One region of the Pseudomonas sp. PSE1(2024) genome, then DNA from elsewhere that is predicted to be linked to it. Evidence: predicted binding sites of a transcription regulator. Region 1 holds the regulator's gene; each other region holds the start of a gene.
The links. The regulator sigma-54, encoded in region 1, starts transcription at its own class of promoters, with help from an activator protein. The targets are predictions, from matches to a motif close to ANTGGCATNNANNTTGCTNT.
Positions count from the first base shown of each region.

Region 2: a site for sigma-54 is predicted at 3,066-3,085, ahead of glnA (glutamate--ammonia ligase). Genes of this name have one in related genera too.
Region 3: a site for sigma-54 is predicted at 2,169-2,188, ahead of ABTV87_RS07675 (flagellar basal body rod protein FlgF). Genes of this name have one in related genera too.
Region 4: a site for sigma-54 is predicted at 3,421-3,440, ahead of flgB (flagellar basal body rod protein FlgB). Genes of this name have one in related genera too.

Region 1 covers NZ_CP158967.1:1,021,719-1,027,666, forward strand. The annotation lists gene ABTV87_RS04385 (superoxide dismutase) at 1-121, shown strand, start outside; gene ABTV87_RS04390 (ZIP family metal transporter) at 152-1,045, shown strand; gene ABTV87_RS04395 (HPr family phosphocarrier protein) at 1,085-1,360, opposite strand; gene rapZ (RNase adapter RapZ) at 1,376-2,233, opposite strand; gene ptsN (PTS IIA-like nitrogen regulatory protein PtsN) at 2,236-2,700, opposite strand; gene hpf (ribosome hibernation-promoting factor, HPF/YfiA family) at 2,712-3,020, opposite strand; gene ABTV87_RS04415 (RNA polymerase factor sigma-54) at 3,094-4,587, opposite strand; gene lptB (LPS export ABC transporter ATP-binding protein) at 4,774-5,499, opposite strand; gene lptA (lipopolysaccharide transport periplasmic protein LptA) at 5,499-5,948, opposite strand, start outside.
Region 2 covers NZ_CP158967.1:385,600-391,547, reverse strand. The annotation lists gene typA (translational GTPase TypA) at 1-1,257, opposite strand, end outside; gene thiI (tRNA uracil 4-sulfurtransferase ThiI) at 1,397-2,851, opposite strand; gene glnA (glutamate--ammonia ligase) at 3,179-4,585, shown strand; gene ABTV87_RS01735 (DUF4124 domain-containing protein) at 4,871-5,380, shown strand; gene ABTV87_RS01730 (DUF4124 domain-containing protein) at 5,377-5,948, shown strand, end outside.
Region 3 covers NZ_CP158967.1:1,695,438-1,701,385, forward strand. The annotation lists gene phhA (phenylalanine 4-monooxygenase) at 1-195, opposite strand, end outside; gene ABTV87_RS07670 (sigma-54-dependent phenylalanine hydroxylase transcriptional regulator PhhR) at 476-2,038, shown strand; gene ABTV87_RS07675 (flagellar basal body rod protein FlgF) at 2,243-2,983, shown strand; gene flgG (flagellar basal-body rod protein FlgG) at 3,029-3,814, shown strand; gene flgH (flagellar basal body L-ring protein FlgH) at 3,868-4,563, shown strand; gene ABTV87_RS07690 (flagellar basal body P-ring protein FlgI) at 4,591-5,679, shown strand; gene flgJ (flagellar assembly peptidoglycan hydrolase FlgJ) at 5,691-5,948, shown strand, end outside.
Region 4 covers NZ_CP158967.1:4,835,873-4,841,820, reverse strand. The annotation lists gene flgM (flagellar biosynthesis anti-sigma factor FlgM) at 33-359, opposite strand; gene flgA (flagellar basal body P-ring formation chaperone FlgA) at 589-1,350, opposite strand; gene ABTV87_RS21955 (chemotaxis protein CheV) at 1,433-2,365, shown strand; gene cheR (protein-glutamate O-methyltransferase CheR) at 2,413-3,240, shown strand; gene flgB (flagellar basal body rod protein FlgB) at 3,482-3,889, shown strand; gene flgC (flagellar basal body rod protein FlgC) at 3,893-4,336, shown strand; gene flgD (flagellar hook assembly protein FlgD) at 4,352-5,080, shown strand; gene flgE (flagellar hook protein FlgE) at 5,111-5,948, shown strand, end outside.

The DNA of each region.
Region 1 (5,948 bases):
CGTGTGGGAGCACGCCTACTATCTGCGCTATCAGAACCGTCGGCCGGAATACATCAGCGCGTTCTACAACGTGATCAACTGGCCAGAAGTCGCTGCGCGCTATCAGGCCGCGCTGGTTTAAGTCTCCTATAAAAACAATCCAAGGCTGACTATGGGCACTGAAACACTGGCGATCGGAAGTGGGCGTATGTTTCGTTACGCAATTGGATCGCTATTGCTGTTGGCGGGCATGACCTTGCTGGTCGCCCACGGACTGGAATGGCTGAATCTGGAACCGAGGCTGTCGCGAGCGTTACAGGGCGGCGCGATCTGCGCCCTCGGCACCGCCCTCGGCGCGGTTCCGGTGCTGGTGATCCGCAACATGCCCCAGGCGCTGGGCGATACGCTGCTGGGTTTTGGCGCCGGCGTGATGCTGGCGGCAACCGCGTTTTCGCTGATCGTGCCGGGAATCGCCGCCGCCGAAAGTCTGGGTCTGAGCCCGTGGGGCGCCAGCGGCCTGATCTGTTTCGGCATCATGCTCGGGGCGTTCGGCCTGTATCTGGTTGATCGCCGGGTGTCGGGTGCCTCGCCGGAAATGCTCATCGGCACTGTCGAGCATCCGGTGATTCCGCCACGGATCTGGTTGTTCGTGTTCGCCATCATTGCCCATAACATCCCGGAAGGCATGGCGGTCGGCGTCTCGGCGGGTGGTGGGATGCCGGACGCAGACAGTCTGGCGATGGGCATTGCCTTGCAGGATGTGCCGGAAGGGCTGGTGATTGCACTGGTACTGGCCGGTGCCGGGATGTCGCGGGTCAAGGCGTTTTTGATTGGTGCCGCGTCAGGTCTGGTCGAGCCGGTGTTCGCGCTGCTATGCGCTTGGCTGGTCAGTCTTGCCGAGTTGTTGCTGCCTTTGGGATTGGCGTTGGCGGCAGGCGCCATGCTGCTGGTGGTGACTCACGAGGTCATTCCGGAGTCGCGACGCAATGGTCACGAGAAGCTGGCAAGCCTGGGATTGCTGATCGGCTTCTGTCTGATGATGGTGATGGATACCGCGTTGGGATGAACCGGGAGGAGGGAGCATGCTCCCTCGCTTCAAGCGTTTTCAACCACCTTCGTCGAAGTAGTTGTTGATCAGGGTCACCAGCGCGTCCATGGCTTCCTGTTCCTGGTGGCCATCGGTACTCAGGTGGATCTTGGTGCCCTTGCCGGCTGCGAGCATCATCATCGCCATGATGCTTTTACCGTCAACCGTGGTTTCCGGGGTGCGGCCCACTCTGATCGTGCAATCGGGAAACTGGCCCGCCACTCCGACGAATTTTGCCGATGCGCGGGCGTGCAGGCCCAGCTTGTTGATGATTTCGATTTCACGAGCAGGCATCGCGGTGTGAATCCTTTAGCTGAGGTCGCGGTGGCGAACCTGGACGTTCTTCAGGGTCTTCTGCAGCGCCTGGCCAAGACGTTCGGTCAGGTAAACGGAACGGTGATGCCCGCCGGTGCAGCCGATGGCAATGGTGACGTAAGCGCGGTTGCTCGCCGCAAAGCGTGGCAACCATTTGTACAGATACGCGTAAATGTCCTGGTACATCTCCTCGACCTCCGGCTGCGCCGCCAGATATTCGGCGACCGGCTGATCGAGACCGGATTGCGCGCGCAGCTCCGGTTTCCAGTACGGGTTCGGCAGGCAGCGTACATCGAACACCAGATCCGCATCCACCGGCATGCCGCGTTTGAAACCGAACGACTCCACCAGAAACGCCGTGCCCGGCTCCGGCTGGTTCAACAGGCGCAGTTTGATGGTGTCGCGCAGCTGATAGAGATTGAGGTTGGTGGTGTTGACCTTCAGATCGGCCAGATCGGCGATCGGGCCCAGCAGAGCGGTTTCATCGTTGATGGCTTCGGCCAGAGAACGGTTGGCATTGCTGAGCGGGTGACGACGACGGGTTTCCGAAAAACGCTTGAGCAATGTTTCGTCATCGGCATCCAGGTACAGGACATCGCACTGGATATGCCGGCTGCGGACTTCCTCAAGCAGCTCGGGAAACCGCGACAGGTGGCTCGGCAGGTTGCGCGCATCGATCGAGACGGCAACCAGCGGCTGGAGCATTTCGGTGTGGACCAGCGCGCGCTCGGCGAGATCTGGCAGCAAGCCGGCCGGCAGGTTGTCAATGCAGTAGTAGCCGTTGTCCTCAAGGACATCCAGGGCGGTACTTTTACCCGAGCCGGAACGGCCACTGACAATGATCAAGCGCATGGTTACGGCCTGTTCTGTTCTTCCAGTACAACCTGGTACAACGCTTCGTTGCTTGGCGCGCTGCGCAGTCTGTCGCGCACGTCCTTGCGGTCGAGCATGCTGGCGATCTGGCGTAACAGTTCCAGGTGCGCATCGGTGGCGGCTTCCGGCACCAGCAGGACGAACAGCAGGTCCACAGGCGCGCCGTCGATAGCGTCGAAATCGATAGGAGCATCAAGGTGCATCAGCGCACTGATCGGCGCTTCGCAGCCCTTGAGGCGGCAGTGAGGAATGGCGATGCCGTTGCCAAAACCGGTGGAACCCAGTTTTTCACGGGCAATCAATGCCTCGAAGACATCTTGCATCTCCAGATCCGGGACTTCCCGGGCGATCAGGTTGGCAATTTGTTCGAGGGCTTTCTTTTTACTGCCGCCCGGCACGTTCACCATGGAACGGCCGGGGGTCAGGATACTTTCAAGTCGGATCATGGGGGTGGGGGTTATCGACCGGTAGCGCCCTGAAGCAGGCTCTGGGTCTTTTCCTTATGCTTTTTGAGTTGTTTATCAAGCTTGTCGGTCAGCGCGTCGATCGCAGCGTACATATCGGTATGTTCCGCGTTTGCGACGACCTCGTTGCCGGGAATATGCAGCGTGGCTTCGATTTTCTGCTTCAGCTTTTCGACGCACATCGTGACTTGCACGTTGGTGATCTTGTCGAAATGTCCCTCAAGCCTCTTGAGCTTTTGCTCAACGTACTCACGGAGAGGTTGGGTAACTTCCAGTTGGTGTCCACTGATGTTGACTTGCATACAGCTTCTCCTTCGTTGCCAGTGCATAAAGCGGCAGGCCGAAGAGCCTGCCACTGGAACGCTGTAACGTGGCTTACATCAACCGCTTGCGTTCGCTCGAAGGCGCGATCCCGAGGGATTCGCGGTACTTGGCGACGGTGCGGCGAGCCACCTGAATGCCTTGTGCCTCCAGTAAACCAGCGATCTTGCTGTCACTCAACGGCTTTTTCTGATTTTCCGCGGCAACCAGTTTCTTGATGATCGCGCGGATCGCCGTGGACGAGCATTCACCGCCTTCGGAGGTGCTCACATGGCTGGAGAAAAAGTATTTCAGTTCATATATGCCCCGTGGGGTATGCATGAATTTTTGCGTGGTCACGCGGGAAATCGTCGACTCGTGCATGCCCACGGCTTCAGCGATGTCATGCAGCACCAGCGGCTTCATGGCTTCGTCGCCGTACTCCAGAAAGCCGCGCTGATGCTCGACGATCTGGGTAGCCACTTTCATCAGGGTTTCGTTGCGGCTCTGCAGGCTCTTGATGAACCAGCGGGCTTCCTGCAACTGATTGCGCATGAAGGTGTTGTCGGCACTGGTGTCGGCGCGGCGCACGAAACCGGCGTACTGGGCGTTGACTCGCAGACGCGGCACCGACTCCTGATTCAGCTCGACCAGCCAGCGCTCGTTGTCCTTGCGCACGATGACGTCAGGCACCACGTACTCGGCTTCGGTGGATTCAATTTGCGAACCGGGGCGCGGGTTGAGGCTCTGCACCAGTTCGATGACCTGGCGCAGCTCGTCTTCCTTGAGCTTCATGCGGCGCATCAGCTGGCTGTAATCGCGGCTGCCGAGCAGGTCGATGTAATCGGTGACCAGGCGCTTGGCCTCGGCCAGCCAAGGGGTCTTGGCCGACAGCTGGCGCAATTGCAGCAGCAGGCATTCGCCCAGGTTGCGTGCGCCGATGCCGGCCGGTTCGAATTGCTGAATGCGGTGAAGGACGGCTTCGATCTCGTCCAGCTCGATGTCGAGCTCCGGATCAAAGGCGTCGAGGATTTCTTCGAGGGTTTCGTCGAGGTAGCCCTGATTGTTGATGCAATCGATCAGGGTGACGGCGATCAGGCGATCGGTGTCGGACATCGGTGCCAGGTTCAACTGCCACAGCAGGTGGCTTTGCAGGCTCTCGCCGGCGGAGGTGCGGGTGGTGAAGTCCCACTCGTCATCGTCGCTGCTGGGCAGGCTGCTGGCGCTGGTCTGGTAGACGTCTTCCCAGGCGGTGTCGACGGGCAGTTCGTTGGGGATTCGCTCGTTCCATTCGCCGTCTTCGAGGTTATCGACTGTCGGCGCGGTCTCCTGATAGGAGGGTTCCTGGATCTCGGTGTTGGGCTTCTGTTCGGCGTTGTCGGCCATGGGATCGGAGTTGTCGAAGTCGTCGCCGTCTTCCTGGCGTTCGAGCATCGGATTGGATTCCAGAGCCTCCTGGATTTCCTGTTGCAGATCCAGGGTCGACAATTGGAGCAGGCGGATGGCCTGTTGCAGCTGCGGTGTCATCGTCAGCTGCTGGCCCATTCTCAAGACTAGCGATGGTTTCATGGCAGGGGCTTAACACCTTATTCGCCGGCGCTATGCGCCATCCACTACAGGGCGCCGGAGCGCCAAACTTAAGCAAATTATATGCCTGAAACTGTCGTGTTTGCCTAGAGCGCTGTAACAATAAAAGCGTATAAAAAGGCGCTTCAACGTTACAGCACCCGGACGGCTGGCCGAATGCCGTCGTGCTTACAGGCGGAACTCGTGACCCAGATAGACTTCCTTCACCAGATCGTTGGCGAGGATGGTCGCGGAGTCGCCTTCGGCGATCAACTGGCCGTCGTTGACGATGTAGGCGGTTTCGCAGATATCCAGGGTCTCACGGACGTTGTGGTCGGTGATAAGAACGCCGATGCCCTTGGCCTTGAGGTGGTGAATGATCTGCTTGATGTCGCCCACGGAGATCGGGTCGACACCGGCGAACGGTTCGTCGAGCAGGATGAACTTCGGTGCCGTGGCCAGTGCGCGGGCGATTTCCACGCGGCGGCGCTCACCACCGGACAGGCTCATGCCGAGGTTGTCGCGGATGTGGCTGATGTGGAATTCCTGCAGCAGGCTTTCCAGCTCCTTGCGACGGCCGGCCTTGTCGAGCTCCTGACGAGTCTCGAGGATGGCCATGATGTTGTCGGCCACCGACAGTTTGCGGAAGATCGACGCTTCTTGCGGCAGATAGCCGATACCGGCCTTGGCGCGACCGTGCATCGGCTGGTGGCTGACGTCCAGGTCGTCGATCAGTACGCGACCCTGATCGGCCTGGACCAGGCCAACGATCATGTAGAAGCAGGTGGTCTTGCCGGCGCCGTTCGGGCCGAGCAGGCCAACGATCTGACCGCTGTCGATCGACAGGCTGACGTCGCGCACGACCTGGCGGCTTTTATAGGCCTTGGCCAGGTGCTGAGCTTTCAGAGTTGCCATTACTGGGTTTTCTCGTCGGTTTTCTTCTTCGGCTGGATCACCATGTCGATGCGCGGACGCGCTTCGGTGACCTTGCTGCCAGTGGCTCGACCGGCGCTGGCCAGTTTCTTCACCGTGTCATAGACGATTTTCTCGCCCTGAGTGGTGTTGTTGTCCTTGTCGACGACTTTTGCCTTGTCGATCAATACAACGCGGTTTTGCGCCGCGTGATACTGAATGGTCACACCCCAGCCCTGAACGGGTTTGGTGTCGCCAGCAGTCTGCAACTGTTCGAAGTAGGCGAGGTTGCCCACCGAAGTCACGACGTCGATATCGCCGTTAGGCGCACGGGTCATGGTCACGGTGTTGCCTTTGACGATCATCGAACCCTGGGTGATGATCACGTCGCCTTTGTAGGTGGCAACGCCGTTCTTGTCGTCCAGCTGGGCATCGTCGGCCTGAATGCGGAT
Region 2 (5,948 bases), 640 kb from region 1:
CATTTCTTCCATGACCTTGCCCTGGGATTCTTCAGGGATGTCGATGGTCACGTTTTCGAACGGTTCCTGCTTCACGCCGTCAACTTCACGGATGATCACTTCAGGACGGCCCAGGGCCAGCTCGAAGCCTTCGCGACGCATGGTTTCGATCAGTACCGAGAGGTGCAGCTCACCACGGCCGGATACCTTGAACTTGTCAGCCGAGTCGCCTTCTTCAACGCGCAGTGCAACGTTGTACAGCAGCTCTTTGTCCAGACGATCCTTGATGTTACGGGAGGTCACGAACTTGCCTTCTTTACCGCAGAATGGCGAGTCGTTTACCTGGAAGGTCATGGAAACGGTTGGCTCGTCAACGGTCAGAGGCTTCATCGCCTCGACATTGTTGATGTCGCACAGGGTGTCGGAGATGAACAGCTCGTCGAAACCGCTGATGCAGACGATGTCGCCAGCTGCAGCTTCTTCAACGTCAACGCGGTGCAGACCGTGGTGACCCATCAGCTTCAGGATACGACCGTTACGGCGCTTGCCGTCGGCGCTGATAGCGACAACCGGGGTGTTCGGCTTGACGCGACCACGAGCGATACGGCCAACACCGATAACACCCAGGAAGCTGTTGTAGTCCAGAGCGGAGATCTGCATCTGGAACGGACCGTCACGGTCAACAGCCGGAGGCGGAACGTGGTCGACTACCGCTTGGTACAGCGCGGTCATGTCTTCGCCCATGGCGGTGTGGTCCAGACCGGCGATGCCGTTCAGGGCCGAAGCGTAAACAACCTGGAAGTCCAGTTGTTCTTCGGTAGCGCCCAGGTTGTCGAACAGATCGAAGATCTGGTCCAGAACCCAGTCAGGACGCGCGCCCGGGCGGTCAACCTTGTTGATGACCACGATTGGACGCAGGCCGGCTTCGAAAGCCTTCTTGGTCACGAAACGGGTTTGCGGCATAGGGCCGTCCTGGGCGTCGACCAGCAGCAGCACGGAGTCAACCATGGACATTACGCGCTCAACTTCGCCGCCGAAGTCGGCGTGGCCCGGGGTGTCCACGATGTTGATGTGGTAGCCGTTCCAGTTGATGGCGGTGTTTTTCGCCAGAATGGTAATGCCGCGCTCTTTTTCCTGGTCGTTGGAGTCCATCACGCGCTCGTCGTTGAGCTCGTTGCGCTCCAGAGTGCCGGATTGACGCAGGAGTTTGTCTACCAGGGTGGTCTTACCATGGTCAACGTGGGCAATGATGGCGATGTTGCGTAGATTTTCGATCACTTGTGTATCTCGATCAGAGGATTCGGTTTGCTGACAAGTCTTGGCAGCGATTGACAGTAGTGTCCGGCATGGCCGTTACAGCTTGACGGCGGTGTCGGGGGGCCGGTGACGCAGGCCACAGGCAAACAGCCCCGGGCACTTAGCTCGGTCGATAAACGCGCACATTGGCATGCCCCTCACTGAGCAAATGGTGGGCATGCAGGCGACTCATCACGCCTTTGTCGCAATACAGCAGGTACTGGCGAGTAGGGTCCAGTTCCTTGAAACGAGCGTTCACTGCGTAGAACGGCATCGTCTGTACCTCTATGCCGGCGAGTTCCAGCGGGTCATCCTCGGCGGCATCCGGGTGGCGGATGTCGATGACGATCTGACCGGCCAGCGCTTCGCTGACTTCTTCGATCTGCAAATCCTGGCCCAATTCGTCTATCACCCGATCGATCGGCACCATTCTGGCGTTTGCGAGCGCACGCTCGAGCACCGCCATGTCGAATTCCTGCTCTTCGTGCTCGACCCGGCCACGCTTGGCGGCGGTCTTCGGGTTGACCGAGATGACGCCGCAGTATTCCGGCATGTGCCGGGCGAAATTACCGGTACCGATCTGGTCGGCCGTGTCGATGATGTCCTGCTTGTGGGCGACGATCAGCGGTCGCAACACCAGCTTGTCGGTGACGCAATCGATGACCGACAGGTTCGGCAACGTCTGGCTCGACACCTGGGAAATCGCTTCGCCGGTGACCAGCGCATCGATGTGCAGGCGTTCGGCGATGCTCGACGCTGCGCGCAACATCATACGCTTCAATACAACGCCCATATGACTGTCGTCGACCTTGCCGAGAATTTCGCCCAATACTTCTTCGAACGGAACACTGACAAATAGCACGCGTTGCGAGCTGCCGTACTTCTTCCAGATGAAATGCGCGACTTCCATTACGCCCAATTCGTGGGCACGACCGCCCAGATTGAAAAAGCAGAAGTGCGTCATCAGGCCGCGACGAAGGATCTGGTACGCGGCAACCGTCGAGTCAAAACCGCCGGACATCAATACCAGCGTCTGCTCCAGCGCACCGAGCGGGTAGCCGCCGATGCCATTGTGCTGGCTGTGGATCACGAACAACCGTTTGTCGCGAACTTCGATGCGGACTTCGATTTCCGGCTGTTTCAGGTCGATTCCGGCGGCACCGCACTCACGGCGCAGCTTGCTGCCGACGTATTTTTCGACGTCCATCGAGCTGAACGCATGCTTGCCCGCACGCTTGCAGCGCACCGAGAAGATCTTCCCGGCCAGCGCATCGCCGTAGTGCTGCTTGCACTTCTCGGTGATGTCGTCGAAGTCACCCAGCGGGTACTCGTCGATCTGCAGAAAGTGCGCGATGCCCGGCATGCAGGTCAGGCGTTCGCCCATCTCTTTCAGGGCCTTGGGGTCGGTGACGCGGGTTTCCAGCTCGAGATTGTCCCACACACCGTTCACCACCACGGCCGGGTCCAGGTCGCGGAGCACGGTGCGGATGTTCTTGGCCAGCTGGCGGATGAATTTCGTCCGGACAGGTCGGCTTTTGATGGTGATCTCGGGGAAGACTTTTACGATTAGTTTCATGAAAACAGCGCGCGCAGGGCCAGCCGAAAAAGGGGGGCGCGGATTATAGCGGAAATTGCTCAAGGTTTAACCAGTTAATGTGCAGAAGGTTTTGCACGCACCAAAACGGGTCATTTTTCGATTTGAGCGCTACATTAAAGGGCGAGATTTTCGCCTTTAAGGCGCTTTCGACCTTTAGAAGCGTGAATTTGGGGCAAAAAACCCATGCTGGGGCACTGGCATGCAATTTGCTCCCTTGTGAGGCAGGTTGCCTTGGCAGAGTATTCGCGCCGGCATCACCACTATTAAGGGCATCCACTACCCGCCCTAATTCACCCGGAGGACACTATGTCGAAGTCGGTTCAACTCATCAAAGATCATGACGTCAAGTGGATTGATCTGCGCTTCACGGACACCAAAGGCACTCAGCACCACGTGACCATGCCGGCTCGCGATGCGCTGGAAGACGACTTCTTCGAAGTTGGCAAGATGTTCGACGGTTCCTCCATCGCTGGCTGGAAAGGCATCGAAGCCTCCGACATGATCCTGCTGCCGGACGACGAAACCGCCGTTCTGGACCCGTTCACCGAAGAGCCGACCCTGATCCTGGTCTGCGACATCATCGAACCTTCGACCATGCAAGGTTACGATCGCGACCCGCGCGCCATCGCCCGCCGCGCCGAGGAATACCTGAAGACCACCGGTATCGGTGACACCGTATTCGCCGGTCCAGAGCCTGAGTTCTTCATCTTCGACGAAGTGAAGTTCAAGTCCGACATCTCCGGCTCCATGTTCAAGATCTACTCCGAGCAAGGCTCGTGGATGTCCGACCAGGACGTGGAAGGCGGCAACAAAGGCCACCGTCCAGGCGTGAAAGGTGGCTACTTCCCGGTCCCGCCGTTCGACCACGACCACGAAATCCGTACCTCCATGTGCAACGCACTGGAAGAAATGGGCCTGACCGTTGAAGTTCACCACCACGAAGTGGCAACTGCCGGCCAGAACGAAATCGGCGTCAAGTTCAACACCCTGGTGAAGAAAGCCGACGAAACCCAGACCCTGAAATACGTTGTGCACAACGTTGCCGACGCTTACGGCCGCACCGCGACCTTCATGCCGAAGCCGCTGTACGGCGATAACGGTTCGGGCATGCACGTTCACATGTCCATCTCCAAAGATGGCAAGAACACCTTCGCAGGTGAGGGTTATGCCGGCCTGTCCGACACTGCCCTGTACTTCATCGGCGGCATCATCAAGCACGGTAAGGCCCTGAACGGCTTCACCAACCCGGCCACCAACTCCTACAAGCGTCTGGTGCCAGGCTTCGAAGCGCCGGTAATGCTGGCCTACTCGGCTCGCAACCGTTCCGCCTCGATCCGTATTCCTTACGTCAACAGCCCGAAAGGCCGTCGTATCGAAGCCCGCTTCCCGGATCCGGCTGCCAACCCGTACCTGGCTTTCGCAGCACTGCTGATGGCCGGTCTGGACGGTATCCAGAACAAGATCCACCCAGGCGACGCAGCTGACAAAAACCTGTACGACCTGCCGCCTGAAGAGGCGAAAGAGATCCCGCAAGTTTGCGGCAGCCTGAAAGAAGCCCTGGAAGAGCTGGACAAGGGCCGTGCGTTCCTGACCAAGGGCGGCGTGTTCTCCGACGACTTCATCGACGCTTACATCGCGCTGAAATCCGAAGAAGAAATCAAGGTCCGCACCTTCGTACACCCACTGGAATATGAGCTGTACTACAGCTGCTGATCCGGTAGCGCCGCGCTACGCGGCGTGACAAAAAGAGGCCTCCTTCGGGAGGCCTTTTTTATTGGCCGGAATTCGTTGGCGATGCACCACACAGTGGGAGCGGGCTTGCTCGCGAAGGCGTCGTATCAGTCAGCATCACCTCCAATGATCCGCCGCTTTCGCGAGCAAGCCCGCTCCCACAGGGACTTGTGGTGCTTGAATACATTTCTGGATGTGCAGCGAGTTGGGCCAACCGCCGCGACTGGCCTATGCTGCAACCCATCGTTTTCGTTTCCGGTCGATTTCATGGGTCGCACCCTTCTCTATATTCTGCTGCTGATCGCCCTGCCCTCTGCCGCGCAGATCTACAAGTACACCGACGCCAGCGGCAACACGGTGTACAGCGATCATGCGCCGGACGGCGTGCAGGCGCAGCCGGTGGAGTTGCCGCCGCTCAACAGCGTCCAGCCTCAGGCACCGAGCGCGCCCTCTTCAGACACCACCAGCCGCGAGCCTGCGCGAAATGCCTATGAAGTGCTGGAGCTGACCGGCCTGCCCACCGAAGAAGCCCTGCGCGCCAACAACGGCACCTTCACGGTCAGCGTGCTGATCAAGCCGCGCCTGCAACCGCCGCATCAATTGCGTCTGCTGCTGGACGACGCGCCTTATGGCCAGCCGAGCAACGTGCCGATCCTGCAACTGGTAAACGTTGACCGGGGCGAGCATCGGCTGGCGGTGCAGGTGATCAATGGCGAGGCGATCATTCAGCAGAGCCCGGCGGTGGTGTTCACCGTCCAGCGGGTACACAAGCCATGATGCGGGGATTGATTGCCCTGTGCCTGTTGCTGATCGCGTTTGGCGCATCGGCCGAGGTGTTCACTTACATCGACGCACAGGGCAATCGCGTCTACACCGATCAACCGCATGGCAACGCCAAGCGTGTGCCGCTGGCTACCAGCAATCGGATGGCCTCGAATCCGACCGCCGCTGCGCCGGTCACGCCGTCGAAGAAATCAGCAGAGCCGCCACTGTTCCACTACGACATGCTGCGCGTGCTGATCCCCGAGCCGGACGCGACCATTCGCAGCAGCGCCGGCGAGCTGATCGTCAGCGTCACCAGCGAGCCGGGCCTGCAACGAGGTCATCTGTATCGCCTGCTGCTGGACGGCCAGGCCGTCGGCGAACCCGGCCTGAGCCCGGTGTTCCCGCTGAGCAATATCGATCGCGGCAGCCACAACCTGTCGGTGGAGATCCTCGATGCTCAGGGCCGAACCGTGGAGAAAACCGCCAACCAGCCGTTCCACATGCAGCGCATTTCCCTGGCGCAGAAACGTCAGGTCAAACCCTGCGTCAGCGCCGACTACGGCGTTCGCCCGGAATGTCC
Region 3 (5,948 bases), 670 kb from region 1:
CTCGCCCAGTTGCGGAATGCGGTCGTGGGGCAGACCGAGTTTTTCGATACCGTCCAGGTATTCCTGGCACGCACGACCCTCGATCACTTTCAACTGGCGGGTGATCAGCGTGTTCCACACCGCGTGTTCTTCGGCGGGGTAGTCGATAAAACCTTGCGCATCGGGCTCGCGGGCCACGTATTGCGTCTGCTTCATACTGCTCTCCTGCGAGGGGAATTTCGTTCTTGTTATGTCCTGCGATGGACTGAGAAATACCCCGGAACGTTCGTTGTTGCAGCAGGTAGATGACCAGTTGAGTAGGAAAAGTCTCTTTAATTCGTAAAATTTTCGTTACGCTTCGTGCGATAAGTCGTGTTTGCGGTGACTGCCGGGTTTGAAAAGGCCGATGGCTGTCACATAATCTTGACGACTATCTTGCGCGCTGCGCAGAAAATTCCGGCGTCAGACCGCCTCTTCACCTGTTTCGGGCCTTTATATGCGTATCAAAGTCCACTGCCAGAACCGCATCGGCATCCTGCGCGACATTCTCAATCTGCTGGTGGAGTACGGGATCAACGTCGCCCGTGGCGAGGTGGGCGGTGAGCATGGCAACGCGATCTACCTGCATTGCCCGAACCTGATCAACATTCAGTTCCAGGCGTTGCGACCGAAGTTCGAGGCGATTGCCGGGGTGTTCGGCGTCAAGCGGGTCGGGCTGATGCCCAGCGAGCGGCGGCACATGGAGTTGAATGCGCTGCTCGGTGCGCTGGAGTTTCCGGTGCTGTCGATCGACATGGGCGGCTCCATCGTGGCGGCCAACCGTGCGGCGGCGCAGTTGCTCGGGGTGCGGGTGGACGAGGTGCCGGGGATTCCGTTGTCGCGTTACGCCGAAGATTTTGACCTGCCGGAACTGGTGCGCGCCAACAAATCGCGAATCAACGGCATGCGGGTCAAGGTCAAGGGCGACATCTTTCTGGCCGACATCGCGCCGCTGCAATCGGAACACGACGACAGCGAGGCCATGGCCGGTGCCGTGCTCACCCTGCACCGCGCGGACCGGGTCGGCGAGCGCATCTATAACGTGCGCAAACAAGAGTTGCGTGGCTTCGATAGCATCTTCCAGAGCTCGAAAGTGATGGCGGCGGTGGTGCGTGAAGCGCGACGCATGGCGCCGCTGGATGCGCCGTTGTTGATTGAGGGCGAAACCGGCACTGGCAAGGAATTGCTGGCACGGGCCTGCCATTTGGCGAGCCCGCGCGGTCAGTCGCCGTTGATGGCGCTCAACTGCGCGGGACTGCCGGAGTCGATGGCCGAGACCGAACTGTTCGGCTACGGCCCCGGTGCCTTTGAAGGCGCGCGCGCCGAAGGCAAGCTCGGGCTGCTGGAGCTGACGGCGGGCGGCACGCTGTTCCTCGATGGCGTCGGCGAAATGAGCCCGCGCTTGCAGGTGAAATTGCTGCGCTTCCTGCAGGACGGTTGCTTCCGGCGGGTGGGCAGTGATGAAGAGGTTTACCTGGACGTGCGGGTGATCTGCGCAACCCAGGTCGACCTGTCGGAGTTGTGCGCGCGCGGCGAGTTTCGCCAGGATCTGTATCACCGCTTGAACGTGCTGTCGCTGCACATCCCGCCACTGCGCGAATGCCTCGACGGTTTGACGCCGCTGGTGGAACACTTCCTCGATCAGGCCAGCCGGCAGATCGGCTGCCCGTTGCCGAAACTGGCGCCGGCGGCGATGGACCGGCTCAGTCATTACCATTGGCCGGGCAATGTGCGGCAGTTGGAGAACGTGTTGTTCCAGGCGGTTTCGCTGTGCGAAGGCGGCACGGTCAAGGCCGAGCACATTCGCCTGCCGGATTACGGCGTGCGTCAGCCGCTTGGCGATTTCTCCCTCGAAGGCGGGCTGGACGAGATTGTCGGGCGCTTCGAGAAAGCGGTGCTTGAGCGACTGTATTCAGAGCATCCGAGCAGCCGGCAGCTGGGCAAGCGGCTCGGGGTTTCGCACACCACGATTGCCAACAAGCTGCGTGAGTATGAAGTCGGCAAGGACGCGTCCGAGTGATCATGGCCGGATCGGGTGTTTGCCGCCAAGCGGCATGACACCGCCGGTTTTTCGTCTTCGATACATTTCCTTCCTCTCCACAAAATCCCTCAAGTCCTTTGTTTACCGGGCCCTCGGCCGCCAGAAAAAAGTTGGTCTGCAAATTGCTTATGGCTCAGCAGTACAGCGGTGGGCGGCAAACGTCCGGCATGCAGAGGAAAGAGTGTGGACAAGTACCTTTATGTGGCAATGACCGGCGCCAGCCAGAACGCACTGGCGCAAAAGGCTCATGCCAACAACCTGGCGAACATCTCCACCAACGGTTTTCAGCGCGACCTGGAACAGGCGCGTTCGATGCCGGTGTTCGGTGACAGCTTTCCGGCGCGTGCGTTTGCCATGAGCGAACGGCCCGCCACCGACTTCACGCCGGGCTCGCTGGTGCAGACCGGCCGTGACCTCGACGTGGCCGTGTCGGGCAACGGCTGGATCGCCGTGCAGAACCCTAATGGCGGTGAAAGCTACGTGCGCACCGGCAGCCTCAATATCGACGCCCTTGGCGTATTGCGTGCCGGCAACGGCATGCCGGTCATGGGCAACGGCGGTCCGATCGCCGTGCCGCCGGAGCAGCAGGTGGAAGTCGGTGAAGACGGCACCATCAGCATCCGTGCGATGGGCGAGGGCCCTCGCGTCATGGCCGAAGTCGATCGCATCAAGCTGGTCAACCCGGACATCAAGAACATGAACAAGGGCCTGGACGGTTCGATCTACACCAAGGACGGCCAGCCTGCGCCGGCCGATGCCAACGTCAAACTGGTGTCGGGTTTCCTGGAGTCGAGCAACGTCAATGCCGTGGAAGAAATGACGTCGGTGCTGGCCCTGGCCAAGCAGTTCGAACTGCACGTCAAGATGATGAACACCGCCAAAGACGACGACCAGGCCATGGCTCGGGTCTTGCAGATCAGCTAATTATCAGAACGTCGCGCCGTAAAACAGGCGCACGAGGAGAATCGAATGCTTCCGGCTCTATGGGTTGCCAAAACCGGTCTGTCCGCCCAGGACACCAACCTGACCACCATTTCCAACAACCTGGCGAACGTGTCGACCACGGGTTTCAAACGTGACCGCGCCGAGTTCCAGGACCTGCTGTACCAGATCAAGCGTCAGCCAGGCGCCCAGTCGACCCAGGACAGCGAACTGCCGTCGGGTCTGCAAGTGGGTACCGGTGTGCGCATCGTCGGCACCCAGAAAAACTTCACCGCCGGCAGCCTGCAAACTACCGAGCAGCCGCTGGACATGGCTATCGACGGTCGCGGTTTCTTCCAGATCCTGCAGCCGGACGGCACCACGTCCTACACCCGTGACGGTACTTTTCACCTCGACTCCAACGGCCAGATCGTCAACGCCAGCGGTTTCGCTCTGGAGCCGGCTATCGTCATCCCGAACAACGCCCAGACCTTCACCGTAGGCCGTGACGGCACCGTGTCGATCACCGTGGCCGGCAACGCCGCTTCGCAAGTGATCGGCAACCTGCAAACCGCCGACTTCATCAACCCGGCCGGTCTGCAAGCGGTAGGCAACAACCTGTTCCTGGAAACCGCCGCTTCCGGTGCACCGCAAGTCGGTACTCCGGGCCTGAACGGTTTCGGCACCACCCTGCAGAACACCCTGGAAACCTCCAACGTCAGCACCGTGGAAGAGATGGTCAACATGATCACCACCCAGCGCGCGTACGAGATGAACTCCAAGGTGATCTCCACCGCCGACCAGATGCTCTCGTTCGTAACGCAGAATCTGTAATCAAGTCTATGAGGCGGCCATGAGGTCGCCTGCAACACCGTGAGGTAAGGGTCATGAAGCGCTTTGTATCTGTTGTGGCATTGAGTGGGGTCGTCTCGCTCGCGGGCTGCGTCGCTCCGACGCCCAAGCCCAATGATCCTTACTACGCCCCGGTGTTGCCGCGCACACCGTTGCCGTCGGCCGCCAACAACGGCTCGATCTATCAGGCCGGTTTCGAGCAGAACCTGTACAGCGACCGCAAGGCGTTCCGGGTTGGTGACATCATCACCATCACCCTGAACGAAAGGACCCAGGCCAGCAAGAACGCCAACTCGCAGGTGGCCAAGAACAGCAAGACCGGCATCGGTCTGACGTCGCTGTTCGGCAGCAGTGCGACCACCAACAACCCGATCGGCAGCAATGACCTGAGCCTGAGCGCCAGCTACGAAGGCGACCGCGCGACCAAAGGTGACAGCAAGGCCGCCCAGGGCAACACCCTGACCGGCTCGATCACCGTGACCGTCGCCGACGTGTTGCCCAACGGCATCATCGCCGTGCGTGGCGAGAAGTGGATGACCCTCAACACCGGCGACGAGCTGGTGCGGATCGCCGGTCTCGTGCGGGCCGATGACATCGCCACCGACAACACCGTGTCCTCGACCCGGGTTGCCGATGCGCGCATCACCTACTCGGGCACCGGTTCGTTCGCCGATGCGAGTCAGCCAGGCTGGTTCGACCGTTTCTTCCTCAGCCCGCTGTTCCCTTTCTAGGTGGCTACGTTGAATTTCAGAAGTCTCATGGTGGCCGCGTTCCTGTTGTCGGCGGCCTTCAATGCACAAGCCGAACGGTTGAAGGACATCGCCAGCATCTCCGGCGTGCGTTCCAACCAGTTGATCGGCTATGGCCTGGTGGTCGGTCTTAACGGCACCGGCGACCAGACCACGCAGACCCCGTTCACCCTGCAGACCTTCAACAACATGCTCTCGCAGTTCGGCATCAAGGTGCCGCCGGGATCGGGCAACGTGCAGCTGAAAAACGTTGCGGCGGTATCGGTGAGTGCCGATCTGCCGGCGTTCGCCAAGCCGGGTCAGCAAGTCGACATCACTGTGTCGTCCATCGGTAACTCCAAGAGCCTGCGCGGCGGCACCCTGTTGCTGACCCCGCTCAAGGGTATCGACGGCAACGTCTACGCCATCGCTCAGGGCAACCTGGTGGTTGGCGGTTTCGACGCTGAAGGTCGTGACGGTTCGAAGATCACCGTCAACGTTCCGTCGGCCGGTCGCATCCCTGGCGGTGCATCGGTGGAGCGTTCGGTGCCGAGCGGTTTCAACCAGGGCAATAGCCTGACACTGAACCTGAACCGTTCCGACTTCACCACTGCCAAGCGCATCGTCGACAAGATCAACGACATGCTCGGCCCTGGCGTCGCCCAGGCCATCGACGGCGGTTCGATCCGCGTGACCGCGCCGCTCGATCCGAGCCAGCGCGTCGACTACCTGTCGATCCTGGAAAACCTCGAAGTCGATCCGGGTCAGGCCGTGGCGAAAGTCATCATCAACTCGCGTACCGGCACCATCGTCATCGGCCAGAACGTGAAGGTATCGCCGGCCGCCGTGACCCACGGCAGCCTGACCGTGACCATCACCGAAGACCCGATCGTCAGCCAGCCGGGCCCGCTGTCCAACGGCCAGACCGCCGTGGTGCCGCGTTCGCGGGTGAATGCCGAACAGGAAGCCAAGCCGATGTTCAAGTTCGGCCCGGGCACCACCCTCGACGAGATCGTCCGGGCGGTGAACCAGGTCGGCGCAGCGCCGGGTGACCTGATGGCGATCCTCGAAGCACTGAAGCAGGCCGGCGCGTTGCAAGCCGACCTGATCGTGATCTGAGGACGGCGACCATGGATATGCGCAAAAGCGGTCTGGTCAGCAGCAGCGATTCGGGTTCGTACTCCGACCTCAATCGCTTGAACCAGCTGAAGGTCGGCGACAAGAACAGCGACGCAAACATGCGCAAGGTCGCGCAGGAATTCGAATCGCTGTTCCTCGGTGAAATGCTCAAGTCGATGCGTTCGGCCACTGAAGCGCTGGGTCAGGACAACCCGCTCAACACGCCGGCCGCCAAGCAGTATCAGGAAATGTACGACCAGCAACTGGCG
Region 4 (5,948 bases), 2.7 Mb from region 1:
TAAGCGTCCAAAAGCCTGGCGCTGACCGAGGCCTAGCGCTGGGCTTCGAAATTGAGCAGTTTGCTGGCTACACGGTTGCTGTCGACTTTGTAGCTGCCATCGGCAATCGCTGCTTTCAACTCGGCCACGCGGGCTTTATCGACGGCAGGCTGATCGCGCAGCTTGTCAGTGACCTTCTGCAACTGTTGAGCCTCATTGCTGAGGTGTACCGATTCCCCGCTTTTTGCGGTACTGGCCTGTTCGGCCGGGGTATTCAGCGGCGCGGAAGTGCCGGTTTCGGCGGTTTCCTTGGCGTTGCTGGTACGCGTACTGCCCGTAAGTGACGAGGAGCTGTTCAAACGGCTGAAATCGATGACCATGTTAAAAACCTCTGGGAATTTGGACGCTTGCCATGTTCTCGGCCATCCCCTGGAAAACTTTAGGCTCATTTAGCAATGAGCTTGCATGCGCCGTTGCAGATCCTGCTGCGGCACAGTTTAGGGAACAGCTCTGGTCAGCGCCAGTTTTCTGCTTGCGTACTCAGGGGCTTTTCAAATATCCGTTCATACAGCCGCTCACATCACCGCTACATGGCCGCTACATGGCCGTTCACATGGCAACTTCCACCTGGCCGGGCGCGATAACCTGCGCCTTGATAACCCGTTGGGAATTGAGGTTTTTCACCCGAATCTGTTCTTTCAGGCCACCGTTCGACAGGGCTTCGCCCGGCATGCGGACGGCGAGGGTGCCGCTGCGGGCGGTGATCACCACTTGATCGCCCTTGCGAACCACTTCCGCCTGTTCCAGATGCACCAGGGTGATGACTTGATCGGCTACCGTTGGTCGGGTCAATTTCTGCCCGATGGCTTCATCCACCGACGTCAGAAAACCCTGATTGATCGTGCTGACGTCGCGCTCGCGCAAGGTCACGTCCTGAGGCTCGATGATGCCGGCGCGTTTGAGTGGCCGCGTGGTGGTGACAATCTCGCGAAACAGGCGGACTTGAGCGGGCACGAACACCGTCCAGGGGGAGGCGCCTTCGCAGCGGACCTTGACCGTGACACGGCCCAGAGGGCGTGCCGGACTCTCCAGTGTCGCTGTCAATTCCTTGTCGCACATAGGCATGCGCATGCGGGGATCGAGCTGGTTGACCTCAATTTCATAACGGCCTTCCGTTTGACTGGTAGCCAGATAGTCTTCTACGGTGAATTCAAGAAAGCCCTGAGTGACGCCGATAAGCATGTCAGGCAAGGTAACCGCATCAGCACCGGCAGGGCTGCCAGCGAAAAAAAGGCAAACGGCGGACATCGCGCAAAGCCCTCTGCGGAGGGGAGATGTCAGGCGTCGGAAAAATGTCGTTTGAGCGTTCATACGAGTTAAAAAGCAAGCGCCGTGCCGTTTAGCAATGAATGTGCGTCGCAACAACACTTGGCGTTGGTGTAGGAGTCTGGGCATGGCTGGTGTAATGGATTCGGTGAACCAGCGCACGCAACTGGTGGGGCAGAATCGCCTGGAGCTGTTGTTGTTCCGTCTCGACGGCCAGCAGCTCTACGGGATCAACGTGTTCAAGGTTCGGGAAGTGCTGCAATGCCCGCAACTGACGGTGATGCCCAAGTCCAGTCCTGTCGTGTGCGGGGTGGCGAATATCCGGGGGGCGACCATTCCGATCCTTGATCTGGCGATGGCGACCGGCTCCGGTGCTTTGAAAGACAAGAACAGTCCGTTCGTGATCATCACGGAATACAACACCAAGACCCAGGGTTTCCTGGTGCGCTCGGTGGAACGTATCGTGAACATGAACTGGGAAGAGATCCATCCGCCGCCCAAGGGCACCGGGCGCGATCATTACCTGACCGCTGTGACTCGGGTCGACAATCAGTTAGTCGAAATCATCGACGTCGAGAAGGTGCTGGCGGAAGTTGCGCCGACCCCGGAAGCGATTTCGGTCGGCGTGGTGGATGTCGAGACCCAGAGCAAGGCGTTGTCGCTGCGGGTGCTGACGGTCGATGACTCGTCGGTGGCGCGCAAGCAGGTGACGCGTTGCCTGCAGACGGTCGGTGTCGAAGTGGTGGCGTTGAACGACGGCAAGCAGGCGCTGGATTACCTGCGCAAGCTGGTCGACGAGGGCAAGAAGCCGGAAGAAGAGTTCCTGATGATGATCTCCGACATCGAAATGCCGGAGATGGACGGGTACACCCTGACGGCCGAGATCCGCAGCGACCCTCGGATGCAAAAGCTTCATATCATCCTGCATACTTCGTTGTCGGGTGTGTTCAATCAGGCGATGGTCAAGAAAGTCGGTGCCGATGACTTCCTGGCCAAGTTCCGTCCTGATGACCTGGCATCCCGGGTAGTCGACCGGATCAAAGCAGCAGATATCAGCTAAGGGCCTTCTGCCCCTGGCGTTCAACACGATTTAAGAGGCGGCATCATTTGTCTACGGGTAATTTGGATTTCGAACAGTTCCGGGTCTTCCTGGAAAAAGCCTGTGGCATTTTGCTCGGTGAAAACAAGCAGTACCTGGTGTCGAGCCGTCTCAACAAACTGATGGAGCAGCAAGGCATCAAGTCCCTGGGTGAGCTGGTACAGCGCATCCAGACCCAGCCGCGCAGCGGTTTGCGCGAGCAGGTGGTCGATGCCATGACGACCAACGAAACCCTGTGGTTTCGTGACACCTATCCGTTTGAAGTCTTGAAGAACAAGGTGCTGCCCGAGGCCATCAAGGCCGCTCCCAACCAGCGTCTGCGGATCTGGTCGGCAGCCTGCTCGTCGGGTCAGGAACCCTATTCGCTATCGATGTCGATCGACGAGTTCGAGCGGACCAACATCGGCCAGTTGAAGATGGGCGTGCAGATCGTTGCCACGGATCTGTCCGGCAGCATGCTGACCAACTGCAAGACCGGCGAGTACGACAGCCTGGCGATCGGTCGCGGTCTGTCCGCCGATCGTCTGCAGCGCTACTTCGACCCGAAAGGGCCGGGGCGCTGGGTGATCAAGGCGCCGATCAAGAACCGGGTGGAATTTCGCTCGTTTAACCTGCTCGACAGCTATGCAGCGCTGGGCAAGTTCGACATCGTGTTCTGCCGCAACGTGCTGATCTACTTCTCCGCCGAGGTGAAGAAGGACATCCTGTTGCGCATTCACAGCACGCTGAAGCCGGGCGGTTATCTGTTCCTTGGCGCTTCCGAGGCGCTGAACGGTCTGCCGGATCATTACCAGATGGTTCAGTGCAGTCCGGGGATCATCTACCAGGCGAAGTGATCAAGACCGGCAACACAAGAAACGGGAGTCCTCAGGGGCTCCCGTTTTTTTATGCCTGAAGGTTTTGCCGGTGGCAGGTGGCGGCAGAAAAGCGGCATCCGGCGGAAACCGGTTGCCGCTTTTCTGGCATTGCCGCGTTGCCGGTTCCGCGCAAAGCCCCGTAATCCGGGGCTTTCTCAAACTGGCACGCCGCTTGCTATAACCCTGTTACGAAAAATCCGGTCACCTGAAGGTTCCCGACATGAGCATCAGCTTCGATAAAGCGCTCGGCATTCACGAAAAGGCTCTGGGCTTCCGCGCCCAGCGTGCCGAAGTGCTGGCCAACAACATCGCCAACGCCGACACCCCGAACTACAAGGCGCGGGATCTGGAGTTCTCCAAAGTGCTCGAAGCACAGAGCCAGAAGAACGCCAACGGCACCATCGCCCTGAACATGACCAACAGCCGTCACATCGAAGCTGAAGGCCTGGGCAATGGCGACGAGTCGCTGATGTATCGCACGCCGATGCAGCCGTCGATCGACCAGAACACCGTGGACGCCCAGCTGGAACAGTCGAACTACGCGGAAAACGCGGTCGGCTTCCAGGCCAGCTTCACCCTGCTCAACAGCAAATTCAAAGGGCTGGTCTCAGCCCTGCGCGGAGAGTAATCCATGTCCCTGTCCAGCGTTTTCAACATTGCCGGCAGCGGCATGAGCGCCCAGACCACCCGTCTCAACACCGTGGCGTCGAACATCGCCAACGCCGAGACCGTCTCGTCGAGCATCGACCAGACCTACCGCGCCCGTCACCCGGTATTCGCCACCATGTTCCAGGGCGGCCAGAGCGGCGGCAGCAATTCGCTGTTCCAGAACCAGGACGCAGCCGGCCAGGGCGTGCAGGTCATGGGCGTGGTCGAAGACCAGAGCAACCTCGAAGCGCGCTACGAGCCGAACCATCCGGCAGCCGACGCCAAGGGCTACGTCTACTACCCGAACGTCAACGTGGTTGAAGAAATGGCTGACATGATTTCCGCGAGCCGGTCGTTCCAGACCAACGCCGAAATGATGAACACCGCCAAAACCATGATGCAGAAGGTACTGACCCTCGGTCAGTAATAAGGGGCGACTGCCATGAGTGTTACCGATACCACCAGCAGCCTGACGATGAACGACATACTGGCCAACTCTTCGAAGAAGACCAGTAGCACGACCACCGGCGGCATCGCTTCGGCCACCAACAGCTCGACCGGCGGCCAGGCCCTGGGCAAGGACGCGTTCCTGCAACTGCTGGTAACCCAGCTGAAAAACCAGAACCCGCTCGACCCGCAGGACAACAGCGCATTCGTTGCCCAGTTGGCACAGTTCAGCAGCCTTGAGGGGATCACCACTCTCAACAGCACCGTCAGCTCGCTGGCCGGCAACTACAACTCGTCGCAAGCCCTGCAGGCTTCGTCGCTGGTTGGCCGCAACGTGATCGTGCAGACCAACACGGTTCAGCTGGACGATCCGAGCAAAGGCATGACCGGTTCGGTCACTGTTCCTTCGTCGATTGCCGGCGGCACCGTCTCCATCACCGACAGCAGCGGCACCGTTGTTCGCACCATCGATCTGGGCAGTCGCGCCGCAGGCGACGCGAGCTTCACCTGGGACGGCAAGGACAAGGACGGCAACTTGGTGAAAACCGGTACCTACACCGTTAAGGCCAACGCCTCGATCAACGGCACCGCGACCGACCTGGCGACCTACCTGCCAGCCACGGTCACCAGCGTGACGATCAGCCAGACCGGTGGCGAGCTGATGCTCAACCTGTCCGGCAAGGGCACCGTTGCCCTGTCCAAAGTACAAACCATTGGTATATAGAGCCGACTAACCGGCACAAAGGAGTGGAATATGTCTTTCAATATCGGCCTTAGCGGTCTCTATGCAGCCAACAAGCAACTGGACGTGACCGGCAACAACATCGCCAACGTTGCGACCGCCGGTTTCAAATCGTCCCGTGCAGAATTCGAAGACGTCTACTCGGCCACTCGCCTGGGTAGCGGCAGCAAGGTCATCGGTAACGGTGTGCGCCTGGCCAACGTTTCCCAGCAGTTCACCCAGGGCGACATCAACAACACCGGCAACGTGCTGGACATGGGCATCAACGGTTCGGGCTTCTTCACCCTGAGCAACAACGGCTCGATCTCCTACACCCGTGCCGGTACGTTCAAGGTCGACAAGGACGGCTTCATCACCAACACCGACTACACCTCGCGTCTGCAAGGCTACGGTGTGGATTCCAACGGCAAGGTCATCAACGGCGTGTTGACCGATCTGAAGATCGACACTTCGAACCTGGCGCCGAAGTCCACCTCGCTGGTGACCTCGACCATCAACCTGAACTCGACCGCTCCGGTGATCGACGACACAGCGGCGGCCGGCAAGTTCGACCCTAGCAAAACCGAGACTTACACCAAGTCGTTCAGCACCCCGATCTATGACAGCCAGGGTAACGCCCACGTCATGGACCAGTACATGGTGAAAACCGGTGCCAACACCTGGAAGGTCTACACCCTGGTAGACGGTCGTAACCCGGATGCTACCGGTAGCGATCCGAAAGTCACCGCACCTGTTGCTTCGACCATGACCTTCGACTCCACCGGTCAACTGACTCAGGTCAGCACGCCGCCTGCCGTGATCAGCAGCGACCTGAAACTCACTGGCTGGGTACCGGGTACTGTCACCAACG